Regions from separate parts of the Brenneria rubrifaciens genome, predicted to be linked through region 1. Evidence: predicted binding sites of a transcription regulator. Region 1 holds the regulator's gene; each other region holds the start of a gene.
What was found. The regulator LexA, encoded in region 1, represses DNA repair genes until DNA is damaged. The targets are predictions, from matches to a motif close to TNCTGTATGTACATACAGNA.

Region 1 (8,162 bases):
GTCTGCTGACCCGCACCGTTGCGCTGTTCACCGCAGGCTTTACGATACTGACCGCGCTGATTTTCCACACCAACTTTGCCGAGGGCATGAACCAGTTGATGTTCATGAAAAACCTGACCATCACAGGCGGCTATATTTTGCTGGCGGTAACCGGACCGGGCGCATACAGCCTCGATCGTATTCTGAATAAAAAGTGGTAAGACAAGGGATTCCCTGACTGTACTACACTTAATATCCCTATAAACGACGGCAAAGGTAAAACTTGTCGTCGTTTTGCCACGATTCGATTAGCGGGAGGATTTATGGGACAACTGGTTGACGGCGTCTGGCATGATACCTGGTACGAAACAAAATCTACCGGCGGGCATTTCAAACGTTCAGAATCGCATTTCCGCAACTGGATTACCCCGGACGGTCAACCGGGCATAACCGGCAATGGCGGCTTTCAGGCAATGTCGGACCGTTATCACCTGTATGTTTCACTGGCCTGCCCCTGGGCGCACCGCACTTTGTTAATGCGCCAGTTGAAAGGACTGGAAACACGGATTCCGATTTCCGTCGTGCATCCCCTGATGCTGGATCATGGCTGGACCTTTGGTATCGATTTCCCGGATACAACGGGTGACTCGCTTTATCAGCACGAGTTCCTCTATCAACTCTATCTCCATGCCAAGCCGGATTACAGTGGTCGGGTCACGGTGCCGGTGCTATGGGACACGGCGCAACATACCATCGTCAGCAACGAATCTGCCGACATCATCCGCATGTTTAACAGCGCCTTCGATCAGGCTGGCGCCAAACCGGGAGATTATTACCCGGCCGCGCTGCGTCCCCAGATTGACGAACTGAACGGTTGGATCTATGACAAAGTGAACAACGGCGTCTATAAGGCTGGCTTTGCCACCAGCCAGTCGGCGTATGACAAAGCGGCGACGGAGGTCTTTGCCGCGCTTTCCCGGCTGGAGTCTATCCTCGCACGGCAACGTTATCTGACAGGTTCCCAACTGACGGAAACTGACTTGCGGCTGTGGACAACGCTGATACGGTTTGATCCGGTCTACCACACCCATTTCAAATGCGATAAATACCGCTTAAGTGATTACCCGAATCTGTTTGGTTTTTTGCGTGACATCTATCAGATGCCCGGCGTCGCGGATACGGTAAACATGGCGCACATCCGCCATCATTATTACCGAAGTCATGGCACGATCAATCCACATGGCGTGATTTCGCTGGGGCCGGAACAGGATCTGCATAGCCCTCACGAGCGTGACAGAAAATTTGCGGCATAACCGGCGGAAGGCAAAAGGGGAAGCCCGGCCTCTTTTTTTATCCGCCAGGGTATCAGCGGCCGGTTGAATCTCAGGCCAGATTAAGCAACTTTGGAATTTCCCGTAAGCACCAGGATTTCGCCTCGCCCATATTATCTCGCCGCCAGGCCATGATAATTTGGCTCTCCATTGAATATTCGGGACTGACGACACGCAACCGGCCTTCGGCGATATCCTGAGCAACCATAGGATAAGGCATGGTCGCCACCCCGAGTCCTGCCAGCAAAGCACGGCGTTTATCATCCAGAGAACTTACCGTCAGCCGCTGCTGTTTATCCAATAATTGTACGGTTAACACCGGACGTTCACGCGCGGTATCAGCAACGGCAATTCCACGGTATTTTACCCGGGTAACATCTGATAGCGGTTCCGGCTCCTGATGAATGGGATGCTCCGGGTTGGCCACATAAACGCTCTTCAGCGTATAAAGTTTGCGCGTATTAATTTCAGAAGACGCGCGGAAATGCATATCCGGCGCGATCACAATATCTGCCCGTCCCTGTTCCAAACGCTCCCAAGCCCCTGCCAGTACTTCGGTCAGAATGGAAACCTGCGTATTGGCCTTCTGGGATAATTTATCGAGCAACGGAAAGAGCCTTTGGCTTGGGATCAATGCCTCGGTCACAATCGTCAGGTGTGTTTCCCAACCGCGGGCTAATGCTTCCGCATCCGTGGTGAGTTTATCCGCCGCTTCCAGTAGAATACGCCCACGCTCCAGCAGCATACGACCAACGTTCGTGAATTTGGTACGGTGCCCGGAACGGTCGAACAGCACCACATCCAACTCCTCTTCCAGCTTTTGCATGGTGTAACTCAACGCGGAAGGCACGCGTCCCAACGCATCCGCCGCCGCCGCAAAGCTTCCCCGGCGATCAATGGCGTCCATGACCCTTAGGGCTTCCAGCGTCAACGCTCGTTCTTTAGCCATTTTTGTACTCATTCAGGAATTTTGAATATGCCGACCAGATTAACTAGCTAACAATCCAGCGTCCACTTAATTACTATCTGTGTAAGAAATGATTACTCAGGGCAATACCATGATCATAAGAAGAGCGGCGGAGCAATGCGGTCAGGCGGACTATGGCTGGTTGCAAGCACGTTATACGTTCTCCTTCGGCCATTACTTCGATCCTCAGTTACTCGGTTATGCTTCACTGCGCGTGCTTAATCAGGAAGTGCTGACGCCAGGCTCTTCATTCCAGCCGCGCACATACCCGCGCGTGGATATTTTAAATATCGTTCTCCAGGGTGAAGCGGAGTACCGCGACAGTAACGGTCGCTATATCCACGCCAAAGAAGGGGATGTTTTACTGCTCGCGACCCAGCCGAACATCAGCTATAGCGAATATAATACCAGTGGTTGTAGCCCGCTGACGCGTATGCAACTGTGGCTTGATGCCTGCCCAACGCGAGAAAACAGTCCGCTACAGCGCCTGTCGCTGAACAAAACCGGCCATTGTTTAGTGGCCTCGCCAGAGGGGGAACAAGGCAGCCTGCAACTCCGCCAACAAGTGTGGATTCATCATTTAGAATGGCAAAAAAATGACCAACAAACCATTACATTGCATGGAAATCGGGCTTACCTTCAGTTGATTCATGGTTCGATGAGTATTCAGGAACCGTCTGGCCGTCAAGTGCTGCATTGTGGTGACGGTGCGTTTATTCAGCAAGAAACCCGCTTGACCTTACAGGCTGAAACAGCCCTACGCGCCTTGTTAATCGATCTGGTCGCCTAACGCTCTCCCTTTCCTTTTCAACGCTCTGGGTGAGCCAGCGTCGCTCGCTCGGCGTTTTTCTCCCGCCGTGGTAAGATATACGATATTTTTCTCTGCGTCGGGGTGATATGGCATGACAATAGATTTAACCACTCAGGACAGACTACTTGCTCAGGCTGAACAAATTTGTCAGCAGCGCGGCGTTCGTCTGACGCCACAGCGACTGGAAGTGTTGCGTCTGATGGCGCGGCAGTCCGGCGCCATAAGTGCCTACGATCTGCTCGATCTTTTGCGAAAATCAGAACCGCAGGCCAAACCACCGACAGTCTACCGCGCGCTGGATTTTTTGCTGGAGCAGGGGTTTATTCATCGGGTTGAGTCAAATAACAGCTATGTGCTTTGTCATCGTATCGAGGATCATAGTCACACTTCCGCGCTCTTTATCTGTGACCGCTGTAGTCAGGTTACCGAGCGTAAGACGGAAGGAGTGGAAGAAACATTGCGTGAATTGGCGCAACAGGCGGGTTTTACCCTGCGTCAAAGCGTTATCGAAGCGCGTGGGCTTTGTGGAGCGTGTCAGGAAGTCGCGGCATGTAAACAGACGGATCGATGCGATCACGACCACAGCATACCGATCAAAAAACGCTAGCCCTCACGTAAATCGCAAGGGCTAATCAAACATTTCCCTTGTCTCCCGGCGCACTTAGCCTCCCTTGACATCCCAGTTTATCCTGATTTAACAAGCTGGATTGCCACGCCGCCAAGCCTTATCTGCCTTCCTTACCAGAAGTATTTGTTATGGCTTTCCCAATCTTTTACTTCTTTCTCGGCGGCTTCTTTCTTGTATCCATAGCGTTCCTGAATCTTGCCAACCAATTGTTCACGTTTACCTTCGATAACCTTCAGATCATCGTCAGTCAATTTACCCCACTGTTCTTTCGCTTTACCTTTAAACTGTTTCCAGTTACCGCCAGCTTGATCCTTATTCATAATTATCTCCACACCTTAGGTTTAAGATGGCATAAATGAATAGTGATTTATGCGCATTACGTTAGTTTCAGATAAGCCATTCAGTAAGCGTCATCACAGGCATTCTCTTCTCTTTCAATACCAGCGACGTTCACTGGATCTGACTCAGATTGTCGTGAAATGGCCTGATGAGTTGAAAAGATAATAATGCTTATCCTCAAATAAATTATAGACGATAGTTCCGGTTATTTTATTTAAAGCAGACCCTAAGTCTAAAAAAACGCTCATATAGATGACGGAATCGCTTAAAAAAATATAAAGAACAGCAAGTAATAGCCGCCTTTTATTTGTCTCGTTAAATGTAAATAAATGTATCAGCAACAGATTGCAACGCGGTTTCTGCAAGCAAAGCGCAGTGAATGAAGAAAGTGTATAAACCACATCGCCCCTGAACGGGGCGATGTGTGAAGAAAATGTCAGAGCAACAAGCTTAACTATTACGCCTGGCTAGGGTGGGAATCAGCTCCAGTCTCCGTTGCGAATTACGCCAACGGCCAGACCTTCGATAGAAAAACTCTGTTCGCGCAGATCCACAACGATGGGTGAAAACGCTTCGTTTTCAGCCAGCAAATAAACCATATTCCCCTGTTTTTTCAGTCGTTTCACCGTCACTTCATCTTCGATGCGGGCAACGACGATCTGGCCGTTATGAACATTCTGCGTTTTGTGTACGGCCAGCAGGTCACCATCCATAATACCGATATCTTTCATTGACATGCCATTTACACGCAGCAAGAAATCCGCACCAGGCTTGAACATGGCCGGGTCAATCTGGTAATGACATTCAATATGCTGCTGCGCCAGAAGCGGTTCCCCGGCGGCAACACGTCCCACCAACGGAATGCCAGTCTCTTCTTCCATCAGCAAGCGAATACCGCGCGATGCGCCAGATACGATTTGAATCACGCCTTTGCGCGCCAATGCTTTTAAATGCTCTTCAGCAGCATTCGGCGAACGAAACCCCAATTGCTGGGCAATTTCTGCACGTGTAGGCGGCATACCGGTCTGCACAATATGATCGCGGATCAGGTCATAAACCTGTTGCTGTCTGGCTGTTAATACTTTCATTCCGCCCCCCTGGTTGTTTATACAGTCTTGCTGTGAGTATATACAGGTCATCTGCGATTGGAAACCAGGATGTGTGTAAACCTCGGTTTTTCATTAATTTCTGCAAGCCCTTACGCAAAATGCTGCCAAAGAATACTGCCCCATACCACAGCCGCCAGCAGAATAGCCACCAAGACCGACGCCGAGCCAATGTCTTTCGCCCGACCAGACAGTTCATGATGTTCAGTACCCACGCGATCCACTACGGCTTCAATCGCGCTGTTCGCCAGTTCAAACAGCATGATCAACACGACCGAGCTAATAAGCAGTAGCCTCTCAACCAGGGTGACAGGCAGAAGACAGGCAATAACCACCCCGACAATCGTCAGCACGGTTTCCTGCCGAAAGGCCGCTTCATGCCGCCATGCCTGTCGCAGTCCTTTAAGGGAATAGCCGGTTGCCTTGATAATCCGGGTCATCCCCGTTGATTTATTCATTTATGCTCCCAATTTATAAGCGATAGCTCGGCATTTTAACGCTGAACCGTTGTCTCACCACCACAGATCTCCAGCGCAGTTTCTGGTATCCTTGCGACGCGTTGCTAACAAGAGGCTTCAAGTTGTTATGTCAGGTTGGCGTAAAATTTACTATAAATTATTGTGTTTCCCACTCAGGCTGTTGGTGAAAAGTAAAGTCATACCCATAGATCCTGTGACTGAACTGGGCTTAGACCCGTCGCGTCCGATTCTCTATGTATTGCCTTACAATTCTAAGGCAGATTTAATAACACTGCGGACAAAATGTCAGGCGTTTGGCCTGCCCGATCCTCTGCAACCCGTAGACGTTGGCGGAGTGGAACTGCCTAGTCATGTCTTCATCAATGATGGCCCACGCGTTTTCCGCTACTACGTTCCAAAGCAAGAATCGGTAAAGCTGTTTCACGACTATCTGGATTTACACCGCGCCAATCCCGATCTGAATGTGCAGATGGTGCCGGTTTCCGTTATGTTTGGCCGTTCGCCTGGCCGTGAAGGGCAAAATCAGGCCACCCCGCATTTACGGTTGCTGAACGGTATCGAGAAATTTTTCGCCGTGTTGTGGTTAGGTCGGGACAGTTTTGTCCGCTTTTCCAGCCCTGTGTCATTACGCTATATGGCGACTGAACACGGCACGGACAAAACCATCGCTCACAAGCTGGCACGCGTCGCGCGAATGCACTTCTCGCGCCAGCGTCTGGCGGCGGTAGGTCCGCGTCTGCCGGTGCGTCAGGAGCTGTTCAATAAACTGCTTAACTCTAAAGCGGTCACAAAAGCCATTGATGACGAGGCGCGCAGCAAAAAACTCTCCCATGAAAGAGCGCAGCAAAACGCCATTGCCCTGATGGAAGAAATTGCCGCCGATTTTTCTTATGAAGCCATCCGTTTATCCGACCGCATATTGGGCTGGACCTGGAACCGTCTCTATCAGGGGATTAACGTCCATAATGCCGAACGGGTACGCCAACTGGCGCAGGACGGGCACGAAATCGTCTATGTTCCCTGCCATCGCAGCCATATGGACTATCTGCTGCTTTCCTACGTGCTCTATCATCAGGGGTTGGTTCCTCCGCACATCGCCGCCGGGATCAACCTGAATTTCTGGCCTGCCGGCCCGATCTTCCGACGCCTGGGCGCGTTCTTTATTCGCCGTACTTTCAAAGGCAATAAACTGTATTCCACCATTTTTCGCGAATATTTGGGCGAGCTTTTTGCCCGGGGCTACTCGGTCGAGTATTTTGTTGAAGGTGGCCGCTCCCGAACAGGACGCCTGCTGGAGCCGAAGACCGGCACGCTGGCCATGACCATTCAGGCCATGCTGCGCGGCGGTACGCGCCCCATTACGTTGGTGCCCATCTATGTCGGCTATGAGCACGTCATGGAAGTCGGCACCTACGCCAAAGAGCTGCGTGGCGCGACAAAAGAGAAAGAAGGCTTTATACAGATGGTGCGCGGCTTACGTAAGTTGCGCAACCTCGGACAAGGCTATGTGAACTTCGGGGAACCGCTGCCGTTAACCACCTATCTGAATCAGCATGTGCCGCAATGGCGTGACGCCATTGACCCGATTGAAGCGCAGCGCCCAAGCTGGTTAACGCCGACGGTGCAGGATATCGCCACGGATATTATGGTGCGCATCAACAACGCCGCGGCAGCAAACGCCATGAACCTTTGTTCGACAGCATTACTGGCGTCACGCCAGCGTTCTTTGACCCGCGAACAAATGTATGAGCAGTTGGATTGCTATCTGCAACTCCTGCGTAATGTTCCTTACCATAAAGATATCACCGCGCCGAAAAAGACGCCGTATGAATTGCTGGAACACGCGCTGGGCATGGATAAATTTGAAGTCGAGAAAGACAACATCGGCGACATCATTATTCTGCCGCGGGAACAGGCCGTGCTGATGACCTATTACCGTAATAATATTCAGCACCTGCTGATACTGCCTTCGCTCATCGCCAGTATCGTGATCCACCATCGGCATATTACCCTGACCGAACTGGTCCGGCAGATTACGCTGATTTATCCTCTGCTTCAGGCAGAACTGTTTCTGCACTACACCAGAGAACAATTGCCGGCCGTGTTATCCGCATTAATAGCGGAACTCACAAGGCAGGCGTTGCTGTTCAGCAAAGAGGATGAGCTGCTTATCAACCCGGCGCGGATTCGCACGTTGCAACTCCTGGCCGCCGGGGTGCGCGAAACACTGCAACGCTATGCCATCACGCTTTCGTTGCTGGGAGCAAACCCCGGCATCCATCGCGGGACGCTGGAAAAAGAGAGCCGCAATATGGCGCAGCGGTTATCGGTTCTGCACGGTATCAACGCGCCGGAGTTTTTCGATAAAGCCGTGTTTTCAACGCTGGTTGTCACCTTACGCAATGAAGGCTATATCACGGATAGCAGCGAGGCGGCGCAGGGAAACATCCTGGAAATCTATCACATTCTGGGCGACCTGATCACCCCAGAGGTACGGCTGACGATTGAAAGCGCCAGTTCGC
Region 2 (8,162 bases), 1.0 Mb from region 1:
TGGCGGAAAAAATTGCTGACCGTATCCGTGGCCGTCAGCCTTTACCGAGCAGTCAGGCTTCTTACTATGTTGCGGGATCGGCGCCGGCAAAGCGCATTTAATATCGCCGCGTCACCCATGTTGCGAATGCGGTTATACTTTTCATTGATATACACAACCTGACAAAAAAATGTCCTCAGGCTATTACTATGAAGGAACACATAAGTTGATGACATTATTTCCTCGAGGTAGAAAAATGAATAACTGGATGCAACAGATTCAAGGTCTATTGAACTCCGGTAGTAAGCAGGGCAGCCAACGTCAAGGCGGCAGTAAGGGTAATAATCTGGGCGATATGCTCAAACCTGCGGCGTTTGGTGGTCTGGCTGGCGTATTGATGTCGAATAAATCAGCCAGAAAACTGATGGGATCGTTGGGTAAAAACGCGCTGATTATTGGCGGCAGCGCCGCGGTCGGCGTTGTTTTATGGAATCAGTATAAGAAGCGCGTTCGTGACACCCATCAGGATGATCCACAATTCGGCGTTCAGTCATCATCTGATAATGCGCGTACACGCCGTTTGGTTCAGGCGTTAGTCTTTGCCGCCAAGAGTGATGGGCATATTGACGAGGCAGAGAAACAACGCATTGATGAAAATATTCAGCAACTGCAATTGGGCAGCGAGGCTCAGCAGTGGGTACAGGACGCTATCGCCAAGCCCCTGGATCCCGAGCTGTTAGCCAAAGACGTCAAGAATGAGGAAGAGGCGCTGGAGGTGTATTTCCTGAGCTGTGCGGTGATCGATATCGATCATTTTATGGAGAAAAGCTATCTGGATGCGCTGGCGACGTCACTAAAGATCCCTCAGGATGTGCGCGAGTCAATTGCAAATGAGATAAACAACCAGAAATAAGCCGATATTCCACAAAATGTACAAAGGGGCAGCGGGTGAAACATTCATGGTTTCGCCCGCTATTGCGATTTAGAAGGCGCTTGTATCTTTGAATAATCCAACTTTGAGCTCATTCGCAGTATAGATGAGCTGATCGTCTACAAACACTTCACCATCAGCAATACCCATCACCAAACGACGATTGATGACGCGCTTGAAATGGATACGGTAGGTCACTTTTTTCGCTGTCGGCAAGACTTGTCCGGTAAATTTCACTTCACCCACACCCAGTGCGCGTCCTTTACCCTCGCCACCCAGCCAGCCTAAATAGAAGCCAACCAACTGCCACATGGCATCCAGGCCCAGGCAGCCGGGCATCACGGGATCGCCGATGAAATGGCAGCCAAAGAACCACAGGTCAGGGGTGATATCCAGTTCTGCTTCCACATATCCTTTACCATGATGGCCGCCATCTTCGGTCATTTTTATGACCCGATCCATCATCAGCATGTCAGGGGCTGGCAACTGTGGTCCTTGCGGGCCAAACAGTTCGCCACGGCTGGAGGCAAGAAGGTCTTCTTTCGTATAGGATTCGCGTTTATCTACCATGTTCTTTGTAAGCCTTGTTTTAATGAAGCACGCAGGTTAGCGTACAGCTGTACGCCGGGCAAGTCTGTAACGTCTGGTTAAACCAGTTTCAACGAAAAAACCAGGGGAAACGTCGCCGTTCCTGCGGATTTAATTGACTGATTCGCTCCCGAATGGCTGACAGTAAACTTGGTTGATGTTCGTCATCGTAAACAACATTTGTCAGTAAGGATATCGCTTCTGGCGCCGTTTCCACCGGGAAAAGATGGAATTGCCCTTCGCGAACGGCGTCAACAACATCTTTGTGCAAACATAAATGGCGCAGGTTCGCAACCGGCAGTATCACACCTTGCTGCCCAGTCAGTCCACGACGTTGACAGACTTCAAAGAAACCTTCTATTTTCTCGTTTACACCGCCGATGGGCTGTACGTGACCGAACTGATCAACCGAACCAGTCACGGCAATCTGCTGGTTGATCGGTTGTTGGGAGAGTGCGCTGACAAAAGCGCAGAGCTCGGCGAGTGAGGCGCTATCACCATCAACTTCTCCATAGGATTGCTCAAAAACGATGGACGCAGAGAAAGGAAGCTGTTGATCAAGTTCAAGCTCAGAAATGAGAAATGCCTGCATAATCATCATGCCTTTAGCATGCAGATTGCCGCCAAGTTCTACTTTACGCTCAACGTCGGTGAACTCGCCGTCGCCAGGATGAACCACACAACTAATGCGCGTTGGTTCACCGAACATAATCGGATAACCCGGATATTCTAAAACGGAAAGACCGTTGACCTGTCCTATCACATGGCCTTCGGTTTCGATCAGAATTTGGCCCAGTTCAATTTCATCCTGCATGCGTTCATGAAGATAACTTTCACGCCAGCGACGGGCTGCTATTGCGTCAATCAGCGTCTGAGCGCTGATTTCCTGATTTTGAGCGTAGAGCGCGACATATTTCAACTGATGTGTCAGCCAAACAGGACACAGCGGCAGGCTGCTTTGATCGCCACTATTACGTACGGACAGGTTGACGAATTCAGGCCATGCATCGGCAGCCAGCAGGGGTAACTGATTGTCCAGACACAGTGAGTTGATGTAAGCGCACCAACGCGCCATATCCTCGATATCAATAAGCTGTAACTGTGCCTCGAACTCGCCGTAAACCGACAGGCTGCCCAACTCTGGTTCTATGTCGTGAATATCACCTAAACTTTCGCGATCGCCAAGAATAATCAATCGTATATTCAGTGGCATAGGAGGAATGTCAACCAGCAAGGGCTTGCGTTCATCCGGCGATTGCCAGCGGTATACCCCTTCGGTAATCATCTGTTTCAGACGTAGCCACATTAATGGCTGAGCCAGCAATGCTCTGGCAGAAAGGATGAGCGTACCGCCGTTGACCTGATGAATCAGCCCAGGGTTAAGCGTGATTTCATCCTGAAAAAACCTGACGCAACCAAATAATTGCTCTGGCTCAACCCATTCCTGATAACAGCAAGCGTGCTGCGCGGCGAAGTTGTCATGAGGTTGTGTCGCGGGCGCAACACGAACCTGGCGGCCTTCCACCTCATATCGGCTACCCAATAAGGGGCGGCTTTCGGGCCTGATGGTATTTACCACTTTGGCTACCAGTGCCATATATTCGCTATTCTCCTGCGCTTTCAGCAGCATGAAACGCGAAGGTGCACGAGGGTGGCAAAAAAGCGTCAAACTGTCAGCCAGACGGGATTGGATGGCAGAAAATTCAGCAGGGGCAAGCTGTGCCGCCTGAGTGAATAATGTTTGATAAGGCGTATGATTGGGCAGTAGATGCTGCCATGCAAGTCGGTTACTGGTCAAAGTATCAAATGTAGTCGTCTAAAGGAAAAGCGTGATTATACAAGAATAATGCAGGCTGCACAGAAAGAGAGTCATTCGGTACAAAAGCGTTTCCTGAATATGCTCAGAATGTATAAAAAATAGCCTTAAAAATGTGTAGGAGAAGGTTAAAAAGGCCAAAAAACTGTTATTCTAAGTATAACGTTACACGGTCACTGAAGAATTCAATATGAAATATCAACAATTAGAAAACCTTGAGTGTGGGTGGAAATGGAAATATCTGGTGAAAAAACACCGTGAAGGTGAGGATATCACCCGCTTTCTGGAGAAAAGCGCGGCTGAGGAAGCAATAACTCTGCTGCTGAAAATGGAAAACCAACCAGTCAAAGTGCTGGAGTGGATTGAGCAGTGTATGAGTCCTGCATTAGAAAACCGCATGAAGCAAACGATTCGAGCGAGGCGGAAACGCCATTTTAATGCCGAGCATCAGCATACACGCAAGAAGTCGATAGACCTGGAATATCTGGTTTGGCAGCGCTTGGCGGGGCTGGCGCAGCGGCGTGGGAATACGTTATCGGAAACAATTGTGCAACTGATAGAAGACGCCGAACATAAGGAAAGATATGCCAACCAGATGTCGTCGTTGAAGCAGGATCTTGAAGCCATTTTGAATAAAGACAACCGTTAGGTTTTATTACCTGGTCTGGAAAGAAAAAACCTCGCCGAAGCGAGGTCTTTTCGTTGATAACTTAAGCTTGTGGCTGAGTTACAACATCTTTGATGCCTTTAACTTCGATCTCTACACGACGATCCGGTGCCAGGCACTCGATCAGCGCAGCACGCCCTTTCACGTTGTCACAGGTTGAACCGGTAACAGGGTTGGATTCGCCTTGACCATTAGCAGTGATTTTGTTTGCCGGGATACCTTTAGCTATCAGGTAATCCACAACGGTTTGAGCACGTTTTTCAGACAGCCCCTGGTTGTATTTCTCTGAACCTAAACGGTCAGTGTAGCCCAGAACAATAACGGAACCGTCTTTCGGATCCATCGAGCTCAACTGAGAGTAAAGTTGATCCAGCGATTGTTGGCCTTCTGGTTTCAACGTTGCTTTGTTGAAGTTGAACAGAACGTCAGACTTCAGGGTGAAACGCTTGGTTTCAACAACTGGAGCCGGAGCCGGAGTAACAGCAGGCGCTACGTAGTCATCTTGTCCGAAACGGTAAGAAACACCTGCGCTCATAAACATGTTATCAGGACGTGCACCTACTGTGCCCGCGTCACCGATGTTGCTAATCCATTGATAATCTACGCGAACTGCCCAGTTTTTATCAAAGGCGTATTCAATACCCAGAGCGGCCAGCGGAGAGACACCGGTGTCATCGTTGTTACGATCGACGCCACTTTGCGCCGCATGGCTGTCAGCACGCCATACGATACCACCCAGACGGGTATAGATATCGAGATCGGTGTATACGGGATAGCTTAATTTAGCAGCCAACTGAACACCTTGAGCTTTAAAGCTTGCACTGTCAGTGTTTGAAGTTGAAGAACCCGCATACTTCAAGCGGCCCAGCCAATCGTAGCCCAATTCAAAACCCAGATAAGGGTTAGCTTGATAACCCAGGAAAGCACCTGCGCCTAATTTGCTTATGTTAGGGTTGTTGTTGATACCTTCATAACCGTTTCCATAGAAACCAGTATCATGAAATTGAGAAACACCCAGTTTACCACCCACATACCAGGTGTCATCTTTCGGTGCGGCTTGAGCTACGGTAGCGAAGCCAGCCAGTGCCACTGCAATTGCTATAGCTGTTTTTTTCATTTTGTACGCCTCATTTATCATCCAAATCAGCCATTAACTCGGTAAGCTAACAGACCTTTGGTTAAAATCTTTTAGTCGGAGACTTTGCCCTTATTTATGACTATGACTCACTGCCAGTCAACTGGCGTTATAAAAGAGCAACTCCAGCGAGATAAAGTCTACAACGTGATGAGAAAGTTACAAGTATGATGTGATTCGTAGCATGAAAAAACTAACAATTCCTACACACTTGCTAACAAATAGTAGATGATTTTGACAGATAGTATGGAATTTTTATGGCTTAACACTTATCTAAAGGCCCTTAAAATACGGCCCTGCTGGGAAATGTTCCAATTTTTTCCCAAAATGGCTGAGAAAATTCTTAATTTACTTAATGATACAATGTTGAGTGAATTTTTAGGCTCGGAAAGAGTCTATGCGAGCCGTTATGGGAGCTTTCCGGGCGCATGATAAAGCCGAATGTATTCCCCGCTTGCGCCGCCTGTCGCAATCTGACCCTTTCTTCTTCTGTCAGATCCTGTGCCAACCAGCATAGTACGACGCTATAATTTCCGGTTAATAATGCTTTTTCCATCGCATCTACCGTCAGCTTAGGACTGATATGATGCAACTGAACTATTTTATCCAGCGGCAACCCTGATTGTTGTAACCAGGGACGGCTCAGTTTTTGCTGGGGTGATAGCCAAAGCAACCAGCGTGACTGTGTGCCTAACTGGTGCAGAAAAGGCAATAACAAATGCGTGACATTAGGCTGATCGGCGTTGTAAACGATTTCGCTGATAATTCCCCCACAACATGCGGAAGCACCAGCAGGGAGTGAGTTATTTGAAAATGTTGATTGCTGCGCGTTGTAGGCGCTGAGTGGTTGAGTACGCATAATGACTCCTCCCCATAGTATTACTGTATGTCTATACAGTATCTTTTGCGTGTGTGAAAATCAACCTGATTTTTTCAAAGCGCCTCGCATATTCCACATGCAACATCCAGCAAGCTCATTTTGTGTTTGAAGCCGTGTGCGCCCTGTGATTAATTACTTGTTCCTGTTATTGATCTTCCTACTTTTAACAGGAACAGATTATTTCAATACTAAGGGTTACAGTAATGAAACATTTATGCGAAAAAAGGATTTTGCAATCTAAGCGTTATTTTGCATCTTTGGGAGACATCACTTCCCGTTCTCAGTTTGGTGGCTACAGCATCGCAGCAAATAAAATAATCTTTGGTGTGGTATCGGGAGGTGAGCTTTATCTGAGAGCCAGTAAAAAAGATGAAGTACATTTCCATAACCGCAATATGCCGCATCTTGTCTATACCAAGCGGGGTATACCTATTCCGCTGAATTATTATCTGGTTGACGAGTCTCTGTGGGGAAACCATTTGCAACTGTTGCAATTTGCCAGAATGGCGCTGGCAGGGGCGCAGTATGACAAAGCCGCCAAAAGCGAAAGTGGGCGATTGAAGGATTTGCCTAATTTAAACCACGATATTGAGCGTTTGCTATGGAAAGTAGGCATCAAGAATATTGATGAGTTACAGCAGTGCGGTGCGAAAATAAGCTACCTGAAGTTACGTGCGGTCAGTGCCAATCTCAGTGTGAACACACTACTGGCGCTGGCAGGGGCGATAAGTGGCACGCATCAGGCCGCACTCCCAATTGGGATACGTAATGAACTCGTGGAATGGTATGAGCGCAACGCAGACTCTTCATTTAAAGGACACGACCACTAGATGGATAGCGGTTTGTACACTGGCTATTTTTACAATTTGATCATGTCTTTTTTTAACTGAGTCAGTTCGGGCAATAGCTCAATAAGTAAACCGATCTGCTGAAGAACCAATAATTCTTTGCTGCCGGGATCAGCGGACAGGGATTGGATGCGGCTCACTATGGCATCCAATCCCTGATTTATACGCAGGTTTTCAATCTCCTGACGATGCAATGCGTCATCAACATAACAAACGGCATCATCCAGCAATCGCAGAATATTCGGGCATGAGATTTTTTCTCGGTGAGCGCCCAGCGTAGAGATATAACTCAGCAAGGTGTGGTTCAGGCACATAAAGCGAAAGGCGCCGTCCATTTTGTTTCTAATCGCGTGGGGTTCTGACGACATATTGGAAACTACCGAGGCTAATTCCGCATCGCAGTTATGCGCATCGCGGCGCGCGATACGGTAGGCCAGGCTATTATCCTTCCCCTGATGATATTGCGTCATAATGGCATTGAGATAGCGGCAGTTGGCATCCAGGGTTTTATTGATAACCGCAGGGAGTCCACGAAAACGCCAGTCCGGCCAGATAAAACTGACGGCAGCCCAGGCAATGGCGCAACCCAGCAGTGTGTCGACAATACGCGGTGCAGCGACTTCAAATCCTTCACCCAGCAGGTTGAAACACAGCAACACCAATAGGGTAATAAACATGGTGGCGTGTGCGTATTGTACGTTTCTGAAGGCAAAAAACAGTACGCCGCTGATGACGATCAGCGTAAGTTGTCCCTCAACCGACGGCACAAAATATAAAATGGGCAATCCCAGTAAAACACCGGTCAATGTACCGATGATTCTCAACGCCAGTCTGCGGCGCGTCGCATTATAATTAGGTTGACAGACGAACAGGCTGGTCAGCAGGGTCCAGTAACCATGTTGCATCCCGGTCACCTGGATAAAGGCATAGCCGCTACAGAGTAATACCGACATGCGTACAGCATGACGAAACAACGCTGACTGTGGTGTCAGATGACGGCTGATTCTCAGACGGATATCGCACCACCCGGTAATTTTGTCGTCAGCCAATGTGTTCTCAGCGGTATTTTCTCGTTCGCTCGCCTGTTCTGATTCAATCGTTGAGAGCTGTGCATCTATCGCCCGCAGATTGTTTAGCAGGTACTGCAACGTTTTAATTTGTGATGCTTCGGTATTTTGGCTTTCTGAAACTCGCGTAATCGCGGCTTCAAGATGAACGAAGGCGCGTTCAATACTGCCGTCATGCTGATATTTTTGCTGCAATAGAATGGATTGCGCCAACTGCTGGCAGGCACGCGCCTGCATTGAAAGCAAACGCT
Region 3 (8,162 bases), 300 kb from region 1:
TGTCGGCGGCGAACTGACGGGAAAATTTGACTCGCTGAGCTCGGCGCGCCAGTCAGTATTTCTGACGGACGCGCTCAGCTATAGCGGTCAGCACGCTTATCTGGATGTCGTGCGCAACAACCGGCCATTCAGCGAAGTAGCGCAAAGCCGTAATCAAAGCGCCGTCGCGCAGGGGATAGAAGGCCAGGAGAGTGGACGAGTGTTTGAGGCGATAGCCAATTCGACCAGCGAAGAGGCGTCGCGCGACGCGTTTGATAATCTTAGCGGTGAGATTTATGCTGCGTCACGCGCCGCACTGTTCCAACGCAGCCGCTATGTGCGCGATGCCATCAACAGTTCAATGCATGAAGGGAAAGCAGATACGCTGTGGTTAAGCCAATGGGCTAACGAAGGGAGCGTGGACGAACAGTCGGGATTCGCCAAAGCAACGAACCACGGTTATGGATTTTTAATCGGCAACGGTAGACAGGTTGGAACGGACAGTACTTTGGGTTTTGCTATCGGCAGTGAAAAAAGCAAAATCAAAGTCGATGAACGCGCTTCCAGTGTTGATGTCACCACCTACCATATCGCCAGCTATTTCGGCACGACGAAGTGGGGTGTGGATGTGCGCGCCGGGATGGAATACAGCTATCTTGATATGGCGACCGAGCGGTCAATCACGGTGCCGGGACTGGAGAACCGGGTAAAGGCGGAATACCGTGGGCATCTGGCTCAGGGCTTTGTTGAGGGAAGTCATCGTTTTTCGCTTAACGACAATTTTAGCTTGGAACCTTATGGCAACACGGCTTACGTTTGGCAAGGCATGCCCGGCGCGCGTGAAAACGGCGGTCCGGCCGCGCTGAGCTGGGGAAAACAGACCGACAGCGTCGTGTTTTCCACGCTGGGACTGCGTAGCGAAGCGCGTTTTGCCGCACCGCTGCCCGTTGCGTTTTATATGGATGCGGGCTATCAGCGACGGATGACGTCCGATGATAATCAAATGCGGATGCGTTTTGCTCAAGGTGACGAATTTACCATTGAGTCCGGCTCCGTCGATCGCGACACGTTGCTGCTGCGCACTGGCGTCTCTCTGGGTATGACGCGCAACGGAAAGTTATCGCTCGGCTACCAGGGCGTGCTGGGGGAAAACTCGCGTGATGACAGCGTCAGGGTGCAGTTAGGCATAAAATTCTGAACGGTGTGGTAACGACACGCCGCTCCGTTAAGGCGCGGCGTGCAAAACGTTTGCTGATAAAAATTATGGAGCTGGAAAGGTAAAGCGGCGGTGGATAGCCTCCAGTTCGTTCAGGATCGCCTGGTCTAATGTGAGTTCCAGACTGGCAAGATTGGTTTGAAGCTGTTCTACCGAGGTTGCCCCCAGCAGGGTGGTTGCCACAAATGGCTGCTGACGAACGAACGCCAACGCCATTTGCGCCGGATCAAGGCCGTGTTTGCGTGCCAGCGCCACATATTCGGCGATGGCCTGTTGAGTCTGGGGCGCGGTATAGCGGGTAAAGCGGCTGAATAGCGTATTGCGCGCGCCCGCTGGTTTTGCGCCATTGAGGTACTTGCCTGTCAGCGTGCCGAATGCCAATGCCGAGTATGCCAGTAGCTCCACGCCTTCGTGCTGGCTGATTTCCGCCAGACCCACTTCAAAACTGCGGTTGAGCAGACTGTAAGGATTTTGAATCGACACAATGCGCGGCAGGTCGTGTTTTTCGGCCAGATGGAGATAGCGCATTACGCCCCAGGGCGTTTCGTTGGAAACCCCGATGTAGCGGATCTTACCGGCCCTGACCTGTTCGTTCAGCGCTTCCAGTGTTTCCAGCAAGGTAACCGCGGGTTTATCCTCGGTATATTGGTATCCCAATTTACCAAAGCAGTTGGTTTGGCGTTGCGGCCAATGCAACTGATACAAATCAATATAATCGGTGTTCAGGCGCTTAAGGCTGGCGTCCAACGCGTCACGGATGTTTATGCGATCCAATGCCTGCTGTGGGCGAATGGCGTCGTCATTGCCGCGAACCGGGCCGGATACCTTGCTTGCCAGAATGAGTTTCTCACGCCCACTACGGGATTTCAGCCACGAACCAATATAGCTCTCGGTTAGCCCCTGAGTTTCCGGCCGTGGTGGAACCGGATACATTTCTGCTACGTCAATCAGGTTAACGCCTGCGGCAATAGCATGATCCAATTGTGCATGCGCTTCAGCTTCACTGTTTTGTTCGCCGAAGGTCATCGTGCCAAGGCCCAGCACACTGACTTCTAGAGAGCTATGGGGAATACGGTGATATTGCATTGCCAGCTTCCTTGTATATCTGAAAATAGCCGATGTATCGCTATACCCGTCATCTTTCAAGTGACAGATGTGTTGGCTGAACGGAATGACTCGGCCCATTCCGGGCGGAGTCCGGCAGGGGCCGCCGCCGTCTTCCTATCACGCGAAATAGGTCGGGATGACACACCTGAATTTGACTATAACGAAGCCACGCGATGTGGGGAAGCCTCATTGTTGCCTGACGGCGTGATAAAGGCATTCGGTTGGGGGAGGATATCCGTCATTCAGCGTTCGATAATTTGGGAAATATTATTGCTGTTAATCAGTTTTTCGTTGCCCTGTTCATCGATGTAGCTGAGCATGCCTGTCTCTTCATCAAGAACAGGTTTGTTTTGCGTCAGCAGCATCTGTCCTTCTTTGGTTGCCATGACATACTGGCTGGAACAGCCGCAGAGGGAGAATACTAAAGCCAGTGTGACTGCCATTTTTACCTGCACTTTCATCGTTATCTTTACCTGTTTCGGACAGCAAAAAATTGAAGGCTATCTAATGAGTCTAACAAATCGTTTGCGGGGATTAAGTAGGAATAAGGGGAAGAGTTGATGAAATTATCGTTAATTTTGGTTAAGGCGAGTGAAAAAATGTGTCAAGGGCAGGGTTATAGGAACAACATACTATGAAACACGGTGCATTGCAGAGCAAATATCCACCTTGTCACCGTGCTTTTTATTATCTGTACCTACCCCGGCGGCAGGTACAACGGCGAAAACCGCGGTGCGTAAGATCAGTCCGCTTTAGCTTTCTTGCCGCGCAACAGGTTCAGGGCTTCGACAGACATGGAGAAGAACATGGCAAAATAGATGTAGCCTTTCGGTACATGAATATCGAAACTTTCCAGAATAAGCGTGAAGCCCACCAGAATCAGGAACGACAGCGCCAGCATTTTGACGGACGGATGACGCTCGACGAACTCGCCGATGGTTCGGGCGGAAAACATCATCACGCCAACCGCGATAATCACTGCGGCCATCATGATAAACAGGTGGTCGGAAAGCCCTACTGCCGTGATCACGGAATCCAGACTAAAAATGATATCCAGCAGCATGATCTGTACGATCGCGCTAAAGAAGGAGTGCACTTGTGTCGCATGCTCTTCCGAACCGCCTTCCACGGTTTCATGAATTTCTTTAATCGACTTCCAGATCAGGAAAAGCCCCCCGAAAAATAGGATCAGGTCACGCGTCGAAATCTCATTACCCAATATACTAAACAGCGGATTGGTCAAACGGATAACCCAGGCAATTGAAGCCAGTAATCCCAGACGCATGAGCATGGCGCCCATGAGGCCGATACGGCGAGCTTTATTTTGTTGCGCTTTGGGAAGTTTGGCGACAACCAACGACAGGAAAATAATATTGTCGATGCCAAGAACGATTTCCAGAATAGTCAGCGTTCCTAGCGCCAACCAGGCATTCGGGTCAACAATCCAATCAAACATTTATCAATACACCTTAAACGAAACGTAAGCGACATTATACGCCGCTACATTGCTGAGCAGGCAAGTGAAAGTGTGAGAGTGCCGCAAACCATTCTGTTGCGCGCTGCGATATAACGTCATCCCTCATCACTATCACCTGGGCGCCGTTGCTCAGGGGTATACCCCTCCAACTTCAAGTTGCATGTGCGTTGGTTTTCCTCGCTCACCCCAGTCGCTTTCTGACGTAAACGCCAGAGGATTCGCTGTGTCGCCGCCTTTGCTGCAACGCGAATTATTTCGGGTATGAATCAGGAAAAGGGACGTTTCCCTCCACCACGCAGGCAGTTTAGGTATAGCTATGAAAATGCGATGGCTTATGACTCATTAAAAATGCCGCGTGGTTTAGATTTTTTAAAAACCTAAAAATTAATCTTATTATTTTAAATAAAACCAGCATCGCGATAAGGCAGCTTTACAGATAGAGCGTAATTAAATTTGTATAGGTAAAAAATATGTCTGCAATGGAATAATCGCTTATTTCGCCTGTTTCAGGATTTTCTCTCACGTCCTTTGGAGATAAGAAACATACAACTCTGAATGGTAATGCCTTTCAGTTGCGACATACGTTACGAATAATCCAACCATCATGGTAAGAATAAATACCAGTAAGTAAAAACAGTGCCTTATCCTCATCACCCTCACCTTGAATACATTATGCAAATAGACAGGATCACCCCTGAAATCAGAACCCAATGAACCTGAGAGGCGTTTTGTCTTTCCAAAGTCCAAGACCCGAGCCATAGCGGAGCATCCGTTCCGGCGTCATCTCTATTTCTCCGTAAGCCCTGCTAATTATTTTGTGCAACGTTTCTGTATTCTTACCAACATTTCGTTGTGCGGGCATACCGGAAGGGATATCCGTCATAAAAAATGGCGTGCTAGCAGAGGCGCGGTAAATGTTTTCTTCAGATAAAACCCGCGCGGTAATGTCATAATAGGCTGCCCGAATTCACCAATGGCTTCCGTCAGGGCGCGACTGTTGGCGGCTTTGGGGCGTAATTGCAGCACTTCCCCGTGACGCGCGGTGATGCTCTCAACCTTTCCCAGCACAATCAAGTCCATCAACTCTTCCCAATCCCGGCGCAGTTGTTCCTCTTCTTCTTCGTTCGGACTCCAGATGAGCGGAGTGCCGATCCGCCGTTCGCCCAACGGAATCGGCCGCGAACCTTCAACCGGAATCCACAACACGCGCGCCAGTTTGTGCCGAACGTGGCTGCTTTCCCAAGTGACGCCGCTGTTGCCGGTCAACGGTGCGACGCAGACAAAGGTGGTTTCCAGCGGGCGGCCTTGCTCATCAATAGGAATGGTTTTCAGCTCAATGCCGATATCGGGGAAATCCTGCTCGGGCTTGCTGCCTGCGCTGGCTCCCAGAAAGCGCTCAAGTAGAACGCCAATCCAGCCTTTATCACGCTTCAGGTTTGTCGGCAGCGGCAACCGCGCGATGCTGGCGAGTTCCGCCAGATTATAGCCCGCGAGCGATTGGGCTCGTTGCAGGAGTTCCTGTTCATTATGGGGTGGCGCAGTCAGAACGGACGGTGAATTCATAGCATGCCTAATCTGATTTTTTCCGCTTAAAAAAAACACAGCGGGTGAAAAACATTAACCTATAACCTGAAAGGCGGTTGAAAAAATTCAATAATAGCATGATCCATAGTACTTTTTTTCAATGTGGAAATGCATGCGGACACCGGTGTTTTAAACTGTGCACCTGTAAAAACCAACAATGAACAGGATCTTACACCAGGTTATCCACAGATTTCTTGGATAACCGGCAAAAAGATGAATTACTGGTTTGATTTACAGCCTTGACGTCGCAGGTTTTTGCTGTTTTTGCCTATATATTGCCTGATTCCGTCAAGGCGTCTGTGGATAAAATCAACATGGGGCAATTTTTCGCCAGCGCAGCCTTGAAAATCATTCAAGCAGGATCTCCTACGCTGATCTTGCTGTAAAGATCGCACTTAATTTTATGAAAATAAAGTACTATTTTTGAAATGCATCAGAAAATTCCGATCTGCCGTTAATAAGTTTTACGCATCTTTTAATGAGTTCTGCACAAAGATGTCCACAGAAATAGTGAATAAACCGCCATTTCTTTAGCTCATCTGTTTATAACTTTGATTCTGGCTGTGGGTCATCTTGATTTTATCAGCGTGACAACTGCGCTAAGCAGTGGTTTACCGCCTGCCGGGAGTGTGAAACAATCAAGTCATCTTTGTATTCAAAGTTTATCGAGGTAGTCCGGTGATCGATGATGATGGCTACCGCCCGAATGTGGGAATTGTAATTTGTAATCGGCAGGGGCAGGTACTGTGGGCCCGCCGCTACGGTCAGCACTCCTGGCAGTTTCCTCAGGGGGGGATCAACCCCGGAGAGAGCGCGGAGCAAGCGATGTACCGTGAGCTGTTTGAAGAGGTGGGACTGAAGAAAAAAGATGTCCGCGTTTTGGCCTCCACCCGCAGTTGGTTACGTTATAAATTACCGAAACGTTTGGTGCGATGGGATACTAAACCGGTCTGTATCGGCCAAAAGCAAAAATGGTTTCTGCTACAGTTGATGAGTAATGAATCTGATATCAACATGCAAAGCAGTGGCACACCTGAGTTTGATGGCTGGCGTTGGGTCAGTTACTGGTATCCGGTTCGTCAAGTTGTGTCTTTCAAACGCGATGTTTACCGGCGCGTAATGAAAGAATTTATCAGTTCGGTGTTACAGCTTCAGGAGAATTCGGCGACACGGACGGCACCGCCGTCTGGCTCCCGGCGAAAAAGAGGGTAATTCAGGCACAACATGCTCACGCGCTTGCGAGAAATTGTCGAAAAAGTAGCTGCAACGGCTCGCCTTAATGATGCGCTGGAAATTCTGGTCAATGAAACCTGTCAGGCAATGGACACGGAGGTCTGTTCGATCTATCTGGCTGACCACGATCGCCAATGCTACTACCTGATGGCGACGCGCGGTTTAAAGAAACCGCGCGGCCGTAGCGTCGCGCTGGCATTTGGGCAAGGCGTGGTCGGCCTGGTGGGGCAGCGTGCCGAACCGATTAATCTGGCGGATGCCCGTACTCACCCCAGTTTCAAATATATCCCCGCTGTAAAAGAGCAAGATTTCCGCTCTTTTCTGGGGGTTCCTATTATTCATCGCCGTCAGTTGCTGGGCGTGTTAGTGGTTCAGCAGCGTGAGCATCGCCAGTTTGACAAGAATGAAGAGTCGTTCATGGTCACCCTGGCCACGCAGATGGCCGCCATTCTTTCCCTGTCCCAGATTAAGACACTCTTTGGCCATTATCGCCAAACGCGCATTAAGGCGCTGGTCGCCGCGTCCGGCGTGGCGATCGCACCGGGCTGGCAGGATTGCGGCCAGCCTTCTTTGGATCAAGTTTTTCCCGCTTCGAGTCTCGACAGTGAACGCGAACGTTCCCGGCTGATGCAGGCGTTAGAGGCAGCCACGGCCGAGTTCCGGCGTTTGAGCAAGCGTTTCAATGCCAGCGCCCAAAAAGAAAGCGCCGCCATTTTCGATTTGTACTCTCATCTGCTGAATGACGCGCACCTGAAACGTGAACTGTTTCAGGAGGTGGATGCGGGCAACGCGGCGGAATGGGCGGTCAAACTGGTGACGGAACGCTTTGTGGCGCAGTTTTCCAATTTGCAGGACACCTATCTGCGTGAGCGCGCGGGCGATTTGCGTACTCTGGGCCAACGACTGCTGTTCCATCTCGATGACAACGCGCAAATTATCGGCCAGTGGCCCGAACGTTTCATTCTTGTCGCCGATGAACTGACAGCCACTTTACTGGCGGAGCTTCCTCAGGAACGGCTGGCGGGCGTGGTGGTGTACGACGGCGCGGCCAATTCCCATGCCGCGATTCTGGTGCGGGCAATGGGCATTCCTACGCTGGTCGGTGCCGATATTCAGCCAGAACTGCTTCATCAGCGTCTACTGATTATCGACGGTTATCGCGGTGAGCTGCTGGTGGAGCCTGAACCGGTGCTGGTGCAGGAATATCAGCGTCTGCTGATGGAAGAAAATGCGCTTACGCGTCTGGCGGAAGACGATATGGAGCGCCCCGCCATCCTGAAAAGCGGCGAACGCATTCAGGTTATGCTGAACGCGGGACTGAGCGCGGAGCATGAGCGGGTGTTTATCAATCAGGTTGACGGCGTCGGCCTGTACCGCACCGAAATCCCCTTTATGCTTCAGAGCGGTTTTCCGTCTGAAGACGAACAGATGACCCAGTACCAAAGTATGCTGGAACTCTACCCGTCGCGTCAGGTTATGCTGCGAACGCTGGATATTGGCGCGGATAAACCTTTGCCTTACCTGCCCATCAGCGAGGAGAATCCCTGTCTCGGCTGGCGCGGGATC
Region 4 (8,162 bases), 1.6 Mb from region 1:
GCAGATAGTCACCTCGTTCATTTTGTTGCGGCCATTGGTTCAGTACGCTGATCCGCTGTCCGTCCGCCAGGCGAAAACCGACAATATCCAACGCCTCCGCCGTGGCATGCTCACTCAATCGCCCTTCGGGACGATGGTAAACATTGCGGCAGGCGTAGCTGCCGACATGGTCGATCCGTACCAGCGATGTGTTCATCCGCGCCGCTTGCGGCAGAGTCGATTGCGTCACAAACATCGTACTGCTCAACGCCAGCGGGCAACTGGCGAGAAAGCTGGCGCTGAGTCCGACAGCGCCAAAACGCTGCACGCGAACAGGCGAAGACAGCGGACATTGGCCTTCAACATCACTCACCTGCGAAAAGGTCACCCGCCCTTTTTCCTGCGCCTGCATCAATATCGCCAGACATGCTTTGGGGTCATTCGCCACTTGCTTTAGTTTGAAACGTGTGACGAAGGTTGGCGGGTCGTCAACCGATAGCGGCGAAAACGGATCATAGCCGGGAGGAAGGTGGCGTTGAAGCCAGGGCGCCAGCGCCATCAGCCCCCCCAGAATAATCAGAGCAACCAGCATTCTTCGTACCACGTCCCCACCTCCGGTTCAAACCCTATCGGGCGTAATGACTGCGTGACCGCCGCCAAGCGAGGTGCTGAAATCCGCATAGTTATTCCTCTAGATCTGTGATAATCATGGACGCTTTGTTTGCTTACGGGAGTCTTGTAACCCGGCTTATCGCTACAACCGATCAATAATGAAGAATCGATCTGTATAAACGTTTATAAAATAATCACACCTGATGTCATCATGACACTGGAGAATTCAAACGATAACGATGACATCAGGGAAAGCGAAGCCCACCATTTCGGTGGGCTTTTTGCGTTGGCAGCCGCCGTATGTGGTGTATTGCCCTATCTGACGATGGGCAAATCGGCATACCGGGTCGTGTAGGCCGGAGAGAGAAAGTCCCGTTTCATCGCCCAAGCTTGCTGAATACCCTGCCCGGCAAACCAGATTTTGCCTTTGCCGCTCTGATTAAGTTCATCCAATACGCACATCAAGGCCGCGCTGTTTTTTCTGGGTGGATGGTCGTCGAAAAAATCGAGCTGCGCCACCCCCTGGCTGAAAAAGTCGCTCAACATGACACCCGCTTTCATATAACGGTAGCCTTCCAGCCAAATACGGTCCAATGCTGCTGTCGCCATGCGGGTGATGTCCCGCGTGTCGTTGGAGGGAATCATCCGCTGGCCGCTCGCCTGGTTTGAATAGAAAACCTCTTCTTCAGTATGCGGACTGGTGCGCACAAACACGCTGACAAGGCGGCAATACTGACGCTCAGCCCGCAGTTTTTCCGCGGCGCGTCCGGCATACGCGCACACCGCCTCACGCATATCTTCATAACGGGTAATACGCGAACCGAACGAACGGCTACATACGATTTGCTGTTTTGTCGGCGCAAACTCATCCAGCGTCAGACACGGCTGGCCGCACAGTTCCCGCGCGGTACGCTCCAGTACCACATTAAAATGCTTGCGGATCACCCAGGGCGAACAATCCGCCAGATGCAGCGCCGTTTCAATCCCCAGCAAATTCAGTTTCTTGCTGATCCGACGCCCGACGCCCCACACATCCGCCACCGGCACCTGCGCCAGCAGTTTCCGCTGACGCTCAGGGAGCGACAAATCTACCACACCGCCCGTTTTACGCCATTTCTTGGCGGCATAGTTCGCCAGCTTAGCCAGCGTCTTTGTCGGCGCGATACCCACGCCAACGGTCAGATGCGCATGCTGTTGCACCCGGGCGCGCACCTCCCGGCCAAACTGCTCCAGCGGCACACCGTGGACGACGCCGGAAATGTCCATAAAAGCCTCGTCAATGGAGTAAATCTCAACGGCCGGCGCCATTTCCTCCAGCGTCGCCATAACACGGTTCGACATATCCGCGTACAACGCATAGTTTGAACTGAATACCTGCACGCCGTGCTGTTGCAGCGCATCTTTTATCTTAAAAAACGGCGCCCCCATCGTGATGCCCAGCATTTTCGCCCCGTCGTTGCGGGCAATAACGCAACCGTCATTATTCGACAACACAACCACCGGCCTGCCTCTCAGATCCGGCCGAAATACCGTCTCGCAGGCGGCATAAAAGCTGTTTACATCAACGAGTGCGAACATATTAGCAGTGGGCTTTTATCGTAAACGTCACCACGCCGAAGATTTCCAGCGCATCATCATTTCCAAAGCGGATCGGACGGTATGCGCTGTTCATCGGGATCAGTTGCACTTCCGGCTGAAGCTGCAATTTTTTGACCGTAAAAGCGCCGTCCACGGCGGCAACCACGATATCGTCATGTCTGGCCGTTATCGCGCAGTCGACCACCAGCATATCGCCATCAGCGATACCCACCCCAGACATGGAATCGCCGCTGACGCGGACGAAATAGGTCGCGCTGGGATGACGAATAAGCAACTTGTTGAGATCGATACGTTCTTCAACGTAATCCTGGGCTGGGCTGGGGAATCCGCATTCAACTCGATCGGTGAAAAGCGGCAATTCAACGGGTTCTGACAATTCTATTGTTTTTATGAACTTCACGATTTTTACATTCTGTTATGGCACTGTTCATGCATACAGTATTATTTCATCACGTAAATGGTCAAGCCTGCACATGAATGTTTTTATTAACGAATTGATAGCGCTGAATATTTAGTTTTTGCCTATCGTAACGCGGTATCCTTTTTTTGAATACGCCCTGCTGAATTCGCATTGATGATGCAATCAACAGTGGATTGGACGGCATTTCGAACTATCCTTGTATTGTCATTAATGAGATAACGCGGAGATAAACGATGTCGAAAAATAATTTTGATACAGATGCTGAAAACCTCGCAGATAAAGCCGCTAACAAAGCCAATGAGGTTGCCGGAGCCGCTCAGGAAACTTTCGGCGATGTTGTTGATTCACCGAAACATCAAATAAAAGGCGCTACCCGAAAATACGCGGCACAAGCTTGTGATGCACTATGCGATGCAACAAATACCGTTGCCGGTAAAGTTAAAGAATCCCCCATTGCAAGTCTATTAGCCGCTGGCGCGATTGGTATCGTGATTGGCCTTTTGGCAGGGCGCAAATAATCTCAAGTCCCTTTCAGGGACTTGTCAACACGGTAAGGCGACATTAGTCGCCTTACCAATGATTGAAACTTTAGTGAGTTTAAAAAATGCTGGATTGCCAGGAAGATGTTTTTCAATCTTGGCATTATCTTATTGATTGAAATCATCATCAGTCCATATAAAAAAACGCAGTTGCTTTTTAGGCATACCTCGGTATTTTTCTGGGATTTAGCGCGTATTAACAAATAGTTAAAAAAAGACCGAATACGATTCCTGTATCCGGTCTAGGGAAATGGCTCTTGGGAGAGAGCCTTGCGCTAAAAGTTGGCATTTATACAAGCTGAACGAGCCTTGTCACATAAGCTTAGTAAATTCTCTCGCGTTTTCCAGTTTCAACTCATCAGCAGTTATCACAAATGGAACAGATTTCACACTTTACAATAACTATTCAAAACCAATTAATTAACAATAAAATAAAAATCAATCAGTTCAGGATTTATTATCCGGCTGGCAGAGTTGCTCTGCACGTTCAATGAAAGGTTGCAGACTTTTCTTTTGACCTGGGTTTTTAGGGTCATCCAGCCAGATTTCATCGATCGGCTTGGCGTTCACCAACCCCGCTTTCATTTGCTCCGTTGCCGTGTCATTGAGGGGATATTGCATCAATGTTCCGGTATGCAAGGCATACAGCGCATTGCCGGGCCGGCATATCAGTTGAACTTCTTCTCGCGTGAAGGCCCAGCGTTCTCCGTATTCCAGACGGCTGATGTTCGCCAGTTTCGCCGCAGCGAATACACTCACAGGCAGGGAGGCGAGGACAAAGTATAAAAGTAGTTTTTTCATCGGAGGTTCCTGAACATGATTATCCAGACGATTGCGCGCCATCATATTAAACCGTCCGGCACGGGCAAAGATAAATCTCAAACCTTATAAAACATGAGGTTGCGTATAAGTTCTGTCAGCGATCATAGCGACAGTATTCAATGAAGTCGAGCGGCAAATCGGCAGGGAAACGCGGAAAGATAAAGAGGGGAAAATAACGCGGCGATTTAAAATAGCGTGAGGCGAGAAACACGCTCCCTCACGCCGCTAGCAGAAAACGCCTTACGGCATCAGTTCGCTGAACCTGAAACGCTTGCAGACATTTTTTTAAGATCCTGATCAATGAAGAACAGGCCGCCGTCATCGGTATTGACTAGCGCCAGCTTATCAAGAATGGATTTGAACAGCTTCTCTTCCTCATGCTGCTCTGCAACATACCATTGCAGGAAGTTGAAGGTGGAGTAGTCCTGCAACGTCATCGCGGCATGCGCCAGTTCATTGATCTTTGAGGTGATGAGCTGTTCGTGCTCGTAAGTGAGTTTGAAAACGTCAGAGAGTGAAGTGAACTCTACCGGCGGCGCGGGGATCGCTCCCAGTATCGGCAGGTTGCCGGTGTCGTCCAGGTAGTTGAACAAACGCTGCATATGCTGCATTTCTTCCTGGGAATGGGCTTTCAGGAATGCAGAAGCGCCCTCAAAACCTTTATCCCCACACCAGGCGCTCATTTGTAAATACAGATTCGCAGAATAAAATTCCAGATTAAGCTGCTCATTCAGTTTTTGAGTCATTTCTTTTTTTAACATAGACATTCCTTATTTTTCTGGCAAGCAAAATAATTGATCGCCATTATGCCTTGAAACGTAAAAATAAAAAACATCTTATCAATTAAATCAACAATAAATAATTATCAATAATAAAATCAATTGGTTGTTTTTTATTATTGATAATTATTTTCATTTTCAATAAAGAAACGTTTTTGATTGATAACCGTTTTTATTATCAATCAAAATAAACATTCAATATATCTAACCTCTGCAAATTGAAAGGTGACGGGTATAACTTGCGATTTCCATGGCTCTGTTTTACCGTGACGCCAGCATATCGTCACAGTTAATCGGGGGAAAACGCGATGGGACACAATCTGGCAGAACTTTCCAAAGAAGAAATGGATAAGGTCAATGTTGATTTAGCGGCGTCAGGGGTAGCGTTCAAAGAACGTTATAATATGCCTGTCATTCCTGAAATGATTGAGAAAGAGCAGCCAGAGCATCTGCGCGGTTATTTCCGCGAGCGCGTTGCCGTTTATCGTCAGTTGTCGTTGCAGTTTTCTCGCCTTCCTTATGAACCTAAGGCCAAATAATTTTTCCAGCTCAGCAGACTCGCAATAAAAACCGCGTTTCCCTTGCATATTGGGTAAAACAGGCGGTTAATGGGTGGGCAAACCAACCTTTTACTACCAGACGAGGTAAGATATGAGTAAAGGAATGGACAGCAAAAAGAACAGCAAGAAAAAGCCCTTGAAAACCGCGGCGGAAAAACGGGCGGATAAAAAGGCGAAAAAAGGTCAACCACAGGCCGACATCAATTAAACCCACGATACCGATCGGTAAACCCGCCTCCCTGCGGGTTTACTCCCGATAACAATCCAGCATCAAGCGCCGGGCGTCCCCAGTACCATCAGCAGAAACGCATACTCCAGCGCAATATCCTCATAATGTTTAAAGCGTCCCGACTTGCCGCCATGCCCGGCATCCATATCGGTATACAACAATAACAATCGCTCATCCGACTTCATGTCACGCAGCTTGGCCACCCATTTTGCGGGTTCCCAGTACTGAACCTGCGAATCATGCAGCCCGGTGGTCACCAGCATATGGGGGTAAGCCTGCGCGGTAACGCAGTCGTACGGGCTATATTGCCGAATATACTCGTAATAGGCGCGATCGTTTGGATCGCCCCACTCTTCATACTCTCCGGTCGTTAACGGGATAGATTCATCCAACATGGTCGTCAGAACATCCACAAAAGGCACCTGTGCCACCACGCCTTTAAACAGATTCGGCGCCAGATTGACAACGGCTCCCATCAATAATCCACCGGCGCTGCCGCCCATCGCGAACATGTTTTGACGATCGCCATAGCCCTGCCCGGCCAGCGCCTGTGAAACATCAATGAAATCGGTGAACGAATTCATTTTATTCAGCAGCCGCCCATCGTCATACCACTGCTGCCCCAGCTCGCCACCGCCTCGAATGTGCGTCAGCGCGAAGACAAATCCCCGATCCAACAGGCTTAACCGGCTGACGCTGAAATCGGGCTCCATACTGCTGCCATAGGCGCCGTAGCCGTACACCAGTATCGGATTCCGCCCCGGTTTGAAATGTTCCCGGCGATAAACCAGCGATACCGGAATTTCTACGCCGTCCCTCGCCTTGACCCACAGGCGCTCGCTCTGGTAGTCGTCCGGCGTAAAGTTTTTCACTTCGGCCTGCTTCAACCGTTTCTGCTGACCGGTATCCATATTCAACTCATACAGGGTATTCGGCGTGGTCATTGAGGCGTAACCATAACGCAGCAAGGTTGTTTCCGGAGATGGATTATAGGCGAGCCACGTAACATAGCTGGCATCATTGAAAGTAATGTCCTTCTCTTCCCGCGTTTGCCAATGGATCTGCCGCAGGCTGGTCAGGCCACGTTCCCTTTCCTCGACCACCAGCCAGTCACGAAACAGCGCAAAGCCCTCCAGCACCCGACGCTCACGCGGCGCAATCACTGTTTCCAGTTCGTTTTCGCCGGGCTTCCGCGAACAATAAAGACCAAAGTTTTTACCTTCCCGGTTAGAGCGCAGATAAAAGCTGTCGTTGTAGTGGTCGACGCCATATTCGTGATCTTTGCGCCGCGGAATAAACACCTGCGGCACCGCGTCCGTCTCATCCGCATCGATCAACAGCGCTTCCGTCGTGGTGGTGCTGCTCAGATAAATGATGATGTAGCGCTCTGAGGTGGTTTTTCCCAGGCCGACGTAATAGGTATCATCCGATTCTTCGTACACCAACGCATCGTTTGCAGGATCGCTGCCTAAACGGTGCCGATAAACCTGATACGGCAACAGCGTCTGCGGGTGCTTGCGCACATAATAAAGGGTGGTTGAATCGGTAGACCATTCAGCCCCGGCGGACACGTTCTCAATCACATCCGGCAGCCACTCCCCGGTTGTCAGGTCACGGAAACGGATGTCATATTGCCGGCGGGAAAGGAAATCCTCAGACAGCACCAGAATCTGGTTATTCGGGCTGACTTCCAGCGCCCCCAGACTGTAAAACTCATGGTTCTCCGCCCGCTGATTACCATCCAGCAACGTTTCCCACTCGGTGGTTACCTGTTCCGGCTGACGCAAATAGATCGGATACTCTTTGCCCGGCTCATAGCGGTTCTGGTAGCGATAGCCATTGCGGACATAAGGCACTGACATATCTTCAGACGGTATTCGTTTGACCATCTCGTCATACAGCGCCCGCTTAAGATCGCCGTAGGGCGCCATCACATCGTTACAGTAGCGATTCTCCTGCTGAAGATAATTCAGCACCTGCGGGTCGGCTCGCTGGTCGTCACGCAGCCAGTAATAGTTATCAACGCGCGTATCGCCATGAATGGTCAGCGGATGGGGTCTTTTTTCTGCTTGCGGTGCACTCATTACGTTCGGTTCCCCTTTTTTGAAAAGGCCAGTTTTGAAAGAATGTGTTCGGAAATAAATCAGGTCAGGGTGACGGGCAGGATAGCCCGTCACAGGCATCCTTTTTCTTTCATGCAGAGTGGCATGATTCTCCGGGGATGCCAAGCCAGACGCCTCCTTGTTCGACGTTCGCCCCGCAGAGCCCGCACGTTCAGTGACTGTGATGCGTACGCAAACGTTTTCGTTTATACTGCGCCGGTTTTTACAACCCGATCAGGTAGACGTTATGTTAACAATTGGAACGGCCCTGCGAACCGATGCCACACGCGTGATGTTGCTCGGTTCCGGTGAGTTAGGCAAAGAAGTGGCGATTGAGTGTCAACGCCTGGGTATTGAAGTTATCGCGGTTGATCGCTACGCCGACGCGCCCGCCATGCAGATTGCGCATCGCAGCCATGTCATTAACATGCTGGACGGTGAAGCATTAAAGACGCTGATTGAAGCGGAACGTCCAGATTACATCGTGCCGGAAATTGAAGCCATCGCCACCGATATGCTG

Region 2: the regulator LexA is predicted to act here: its motif matches at 5,997-6,016, upstream of sulA (SOS-induced cell division inhibitor SulA).
Region 3: the regulator LexA is predicted to act here: its motif matches at 5,583-5,602, upstream of mutH (DNA mismatch repair endonuclease MutH).
Region 4: the regulator LexA is predicted to act here: its motif matches at 2,612-2,631, upstream of umuD (translesion error-prone DNA polymerase V autoproteolytic subunit).

What each region holds. Positions count from the first base shown of each region.
Region 1 covers NZ_CP034035.1:449,385-457,546, reverse strand. The annotation lists gene EH207_RS02150 (DoxX family protein) at 1-200, shown strand, start outside; gene EH207_RS02145 (glutathione S-transferase family protein) at 303-1,292, shown strand; gene EH207_RS02140 (LysR family transcriptional regulator) at 1,363-2,259, opposite strand; gene EH207_RS02135 (pirin family protein) at 2,369-3,067, shown strand; gene zur (zinc uptake transcriptional repressor Zur) at 3,180-3,695, shown strand; gene EH207_RS02125 (CsbD family protein) at 3,827-4,036, opposite strand; gene lexA (transcriptional repressor LexA) at 4,535-5,143, opposite strand; gene EH207_RS02115 (diacylglycerol kinase) at 5,254-5,619, opposite strand; gene plsB (glycerol-3-phosphate 1-O-acyltransferase PlsB) at 5,747-8,162, shown strand, end outside.
Region 2 covers NZ_CP034035.1:1,485,995-1,494,156, forward strand. The annotation lists gene betA (choline dehydrogenase) at 1-101, shown strand, start outside; gene EH207_RS06970 (tellurite resistance TerB family protein) at 236-892, shown strand; gene fabA (bifunctional 3-hydroxydecanoyl-ACP dehydratase/trans-2-decenoyl-ACP isomerase) at 962-1,480, opposite strand; gene EH207_RS06980 (AAA family ATPase) at 1,569-3,296, opposite strand; gene matP (macrodomain Ter protein MatP) at 3,505-3,963, shown strand; gene ompA (porin OmpA) at 4,025-5,098, opposite strand; gene sulA (SOS-induced cell division inhibitor SulA) at 5,469-5,975, opposite strand; gene EH207_RS07000 (TfoX/Sxy family DNA transformation protein) at 6,200-6,826, shown strand; gene yccS (YccS family putative transporter) at 6,856-8,162, opposite strand, start outside.
Region 3 covers NZ_CP034035.1:753,782-761,943, forward strand. The annotation lists gene EH207_RS03525 (autotransporter domain-containing protein) at 1-1,177, shown strand, start outside; gene EH207_RS03530 (NADP(H)-dependent aldo-keto reductase) at 1,241-2,281, opposite strand; gene EH207_RS03535 (YgdI/YgdR family lipoprotein) at 2,545-2,763, opposite strand; gene EH207_RS03540 (TerC family protein) at 3,045-3,758, opposite strand; gene mutH (DNA mismatch repair endonuclease MutH) at 4,659-5,342, opposite strand; gene rppH (RNA pyrophosphohydrolase) at 6,042-6,575, shown strand; gene ptsP (phosphoenolpyruvate--protein phosphotransferase) at 6,588-8,162, shown strand, end outside.
Region 4 covers NZ_CP034035.1:2,068,915-2,077,076, forward strand. The annotation lists gene EH207_RS09630 (extensin-like domain-containing protein) at 1-571, opposite strand, end outside; gene umuC (translesion error-prone DNA polymerase V subunit UmuC) at 907-2,169, opposite strand; gene umuD (translesion error-prone DNA polymerase V autoproteolytic subunit) at 2,171-2,590, opposite strand; gene EH207_RS09645 (CsbD family protein) at 2,845-3,129, shown strand; gene EH207_RS09650 (YebY family protein) at 3,598-3,951, opposite strand; gene ftnA (non-heme ferritin) at 4,221-4,733, opposite strand; gene EH207_RS09660 (DNA polymerase III subunit theta) at 5,060-5,290, shown strand; gene EH207_RS09665 (S9 family peptidase) at 5,582-7,624, opposite strand; gene purT (formate-dependent phosphoribosylglycinamide formyltransferase) at 7,890-8,162, shown strand, end outside.